Regions from separate parts of the Roseburia rectibacter genome, predicted to be linked through region 1. Evidence: predicted binding sites of a transcription regulator. Region 1 holds the regulator's gene; the other holds the start of a gene.
What was found. Region 1 encodes HrcA, which represses chaperone genes, less so after heat shock. Its sites were predicted from a motif close to TGTTAGCACTCNNNNNNNNNGAGTGCTAACA; they were not measured.
Positions count from the first base shown of each region.

Region 2: a site for HrcA is predicted at 1,092-1,122, ahead of H8S51_RS15150 (Hsp20/alpha crystallin family protein). Genes of this name have one in related genera too.

Region 1 covers NZ_CP092473.1:2,725,806-2,728,225, reverse strand. The annotation lists gene H8S51_RS12755 (acyltransferase family protein) at 1-260, shown strand, start outside; gene hrcA (heat-inducible transcriptional repressor HrcA) at 447-1,499, shown strand; gene grpE (nucleotide exchange factor GrpE) at 1,515-2,150, shown strand; gene dnaK (molecular chaperone DnaK) at 2,186-2,420, shown strand, end outside.
Region 2 covers NZ_CP092473.1:3,303,324-3,305,743, forward strand. The annotation lists gene H8S51_RS15145 (response regulator transcription factor) at 1-267, opposite strand, end outside; gene H8S51_RS15150 (Hsp20/alpha crystallin family protein) at 494-940, opposite strand; gene H8S51_RS15155 (acyltransferase family protein) at 1,194-2,315, opposite strand; gene H8S51_RS15160 (helix-turn-helix domain-containing protein) at 2,363-2,420, opposite strand, start outside.

The DNA of each region.
Region 1 (2,420 bases):
CAAATCTTTTTCTGGCAGCCGCTTTTTGTCCGGTAAGCGATAAGCGGGGAGCAATGGCAAAGATTATGCGTGAACTCTCGACTGAGATTTTTCTTTTACACATGCTGGTATATTTCTGGTATAAAAAGATTATGGAGAGTCTGGGACTGGATGCAGGAAATCATCTGGTGCGTTATCTGGTGGTTGTTAGTGGCAGTGTTCTGATCGGATTAATCCTCATATATATAGGAAGAAAAAGGAATAAAACCGTAAAATTATAAAAAAAATATAAAACCGCAGAAATTATAAAAATTAGTGTTGACAAAAGAATATGATGGTGCTATTTTAAGTACATAGATGTTAGCACTCCACAATAACGAGTGCTAACAGATATAAAAAGTAACTGGGAACTAAGGCAGATGCCAGATTCTTACAGAGAGTTACAGAGTATGGAGATGGAGAAGAGAATGGACGAGGAATTCGAGTTAGACGAACGAAAAACGAAAATTCTTGATGCAATCATCCGCAACTATTTAGAGACAGGCGAACCGGTTGGATCACGAACGATATCCAAGTATACCGATTTGAATTTAAGCTCTGCAACGATCCGTAATGAGATGGCAGATCTGGAAGAACTTGGATACATTTTACAGCCGCATACTTCAGCCGGCAGGATTCCTTCTGACAAAGGATACCGCTTTTATGTGGATCATCTGATGGAAGAGAAAAAACGTGAGGTCGATGAGATGAAGAGTTTCGTCATCGAACACACGGAGAAGATGGATCAGGTGTTGCAGCAAGTGGCAAAGATATTGGCGAACAATACCAATTATGCAACGATGGTAACAGCACCGACGTTCCATAAGAATAAAGTAAAGTTCATCCAGTTATCCAATATGAATGAAGAACAGATCTTAGCAACGATCGTTACCGAAGGAAATCTGGTCAAGAATAAAATTATTCCGGTCAGTGAACCAATCGATAATGAGACGATGTTAAAACTGAATTTCCTGTTAAATGCGAATTTAAATGGTCTTGCATTGCAGGAGATCAATCTTGGAACCATTGCAAAGCTGAAAGAGCAGGCAGGCATTCACAGTGACATCATCAGTGATGTGCTTGATACTGTGGCAGAGACGATGGGACAGGATGAGGACATCCGCATTTATACAAGCGGAACAACCAACTTCTTTAAATATCCGGAGTTAAGTGATTCGGAGAAAGCGAGTGAGCTGATCTCCACATTTGAGGAGAAACAGCAGTTAGCGAGCCTTGTAACTGAAAACCTGTTAGATGATGATAATACAGGGATTCAGGTTTATATAGGAAATGAAAGCCCGATACAGACCATGAAGGACTGCAGTGTTGTGACAGCAACTTATGAATTGGGCGAAGGCGTTCGTGGAACGATAGGAATTGTCGGACCGAAGCGAATGGATTATGAGAAAGTAATGGATAACCTGAAAACCTTGAAAAATTCCTTAGATGGAATTTTAAACAAGGATAAGGAACAGACATAGAAAGGTGGTTCATAGATGTCAGAGATGAATGAAGAGGTATTAGACGAAGCAATGGAGAATTCCACAGAGGAAAATGCTTCTGAAACCCAGACGGATGAAAATGTGACATCCACGGAAGAGACAACTGAGACAGCAGATACGGAAGAAGCAGAAAATGCTGATACGGATTCTGAAGATTCAGATAAAAAGAAATCTTTTTTCAAAAAGAAAAAAGATAAAAAGGATGAGCAGATCGAAGAGCTTACTGACAAAGTCAAAAGACAGATGGCAGAGTTCGATAATTTCCGTAAGCGTACAGAAAAGGAAAAATCACAGATGTACGATATGGGAGCCAAAACGATCGTAGAAAAGATCCTGCCGGTAATTGATAACTTCGAGCGTGGTCTTGCAGCTGTTCCGGAAGAAAGCAAAGAAGATGCTTTTGTTGTCGGAATGGATAAGATCTACCGCCAGATGCTTACCGTATTAGAGGAAGCAGGTGTAACACCGATCGAAGCAGTCGGTGCAGAATTTGATCCGAATTTCCACAACGCAGTAATGCATGTGGAGGATGAAACCTTAGGAGAAAATGTAGTAGCAGAAGAACTCCAGAAGGGATATATGTACAGAGATACTGTAGTAAGACACAGTATGGTAAAAGTAGCAAACTAAGTATTTCATAGATATTAGATGAGGAGGAAATCATTATGAGTAAAATCATTGGTATTGACTTAGGTACAACAAACAGTTGTGTAGCTGTTATGGAAGGTGGAAAACCTACCGTTATCGCAAATCAGGAAGGTGCAAGAACAACACCATCTATCGTTGCATTCACAAAAACAGGCGAGAGATTAGTAGGTGAGCCTGCAAAACGTCAGGCTGTTACAAACGCAGAAAAGACCATATCTTCTATCAAGAGACATATGGGTACTGATTATAAAG
Region 2 (2,420 bases), 580 kb from region 1:
CTTTACTCTGTCCGAAACAGCATCCTTTGCTGTCAGAAATAGCACCGGTGTTGTCTTTCCCATTCCCCTCAGCGCACGCAGCACTGTAAATCCATCTGCTTTTGGCATCATAATATCAAGAATCACTGCATCATACTCCGTACAGGAAAGGATATCTATTGCTGTCCTGCCATCAAAACAATGATCCACACTGTAACCATCCTCAGTCAGTTTTTGAACAATAATGGCATTTAAATCCTGTTCATCTTCCGCCAAAAAAATTCTCATGTTTATTTCCTTCTCCTTTGTTTTTTACCGCGTCATTATAATCCCCTTTAAATCCAATTGTCATATAATGAAAATAACGAAACCAACATTTATAACATTCACGAAAGAAGATATTTCTTGCAGATACTATACAACATTCATTTCTCATATACAACCTGTAAAAATCTTCTTACGCGCAAAAATGCCCCCGAAGAGCTTTCGCTCTCCGGGGGCATCCTCTCATCTGTTATCCCTCAATGGATATGTATCGTTTTTCCGGAACTTTCTTTGCTTCTTCCTTCGGGACATCCAGTGTTAAAATACCATTTTCGTATTTTGCGTGGATATCGTTTTCGGTAACACTCTCGCCTACATAGAAGGTACGGCTCATACTTCCGGCGTAACGTTCACGTCTGATGTATTTGTCTTTCTTATCCTTCTCTTCCTTGTCGAGACCCTTCTCAGCGCTGATTGTAAGGTAACCATCGTTTAACTCAAGCTGGATCTCGTCTTTCTTAAATCCTGGAAGATCAACGGCTACTTCGTAACCTTTCTCGGTCTCCTTTACATCTGTCTTCATCATGTTCTTTGCATGTTTACCATACAATGTTTTATCAACATCCGGAATCTCTGGGAATGAGAAATCCATCCAGTCATCAAATAAGTTTTCTCCAAAAATGCTAGGCAGTAACATAAGTCATCTCTCCTTTTTCTACCGGTCCACTTTCTGTGGAACCTCCCATGTTTTTTACCTTTGTTTTGGAACCTCAGACGAAGGAACTCTGGGGAATCATCTTCTCTTTTTGTTCCCTCTTCCTTTGTTCTGACTATGTTATACCACCACTTATTAGCACTGTCAATAGGTGAGTGCTAATTTTCTGTGAACTTTTTGTGAAATCATATTTTAGCTGATATTTTTATCAAAAAAGTCCCTTATATCTCGCTTTTCAAACGTTATTCCGTTGTTTCCGAATCCCCAAAATCCAGTATCTAAGCACCGGGATCCGACGTATCACTTCATATAATAAGATTGAAACCACAAATCCACCCACCAATTCAATACCATAGACTACAGTCAGTGGCAGCTCCTTTCCAGCCAGAAGATAATTGATCACTAAAAGTACCGGGATATGTAATACATAGATACCGAAACAGCATTTTCTCATATAATTCGTAAAATTATTGGAAAAATCAAGCCATTTTGGACCTGCACCAAGCACGAGCAAAACCATAAAAAATGCATACAGGTTTAAATCCCATCTTGACAGTACATCTTTGTCCGTATATGCCATTCCATAACATCTTACGATATAAAATATGCCGCTTACAGCTGCACAAATGCCCAATAGGAGCACTGCATTTTTTATTTTTTCCATGACACTTTCATTCGAAAACAGGTAATATCCGGCTAAAAATGCCGGAATATAAATGCCGTTCCGGTAGGACGTGATAAGGGGCATATTAAGGATATGCGAACCGCCCCAGAAAATAAAATACACTGCTGCCATTACGATTACAAATGGGATTCCGTGACTCAATTTCTGATCGATCCATCCACAGATTTTTTCATCATCAGCGCTGCATTTTCCTGCAATTTTCCGGAACAGAAGCAAAATCAGTGCTGCCACAAACAATACATGGCAAAACCACAATGCCCCGATACCACAGCATAAGATGATAATGACTCTCACAAAAGCCGGTACACTCTCCGGCATATTGCCACGCGCAGTGTGAAGATAGATCACATATCCACCGATCCAGCCAAATGCCAGAACACCAAGTGTCGACGGCGCCAGAATCTTATCCACCCTCTCTTTCAAAAACTGTCTTTCTGTCCTCTTTTCCAGTGCATATCTTGCACTGATTCCGGCGACTACAAACAGCAGTAACATAAACCACGGGTATACAAAATACTGGTAAATCCCCGCAAATGTAACTGCTCCTTCATACGGTTTTAAACCGGCAAACATCGCCTCGGTTCCAATATTATTGTAATAAAAATAAACATGAAAGATCACAACAAAAAAAATCGTCAGAAACCGGATATTATCCAGATAATGTTTTCTCATAAAAATCTCCATTTCCTCCTGCAGTGTTTTCCTCACTTTTTTGCGTCTTAGTTCTTATCCTTTTGATTTGCCATTTTTAATGCCTGCTGCACAAAATCTATCATA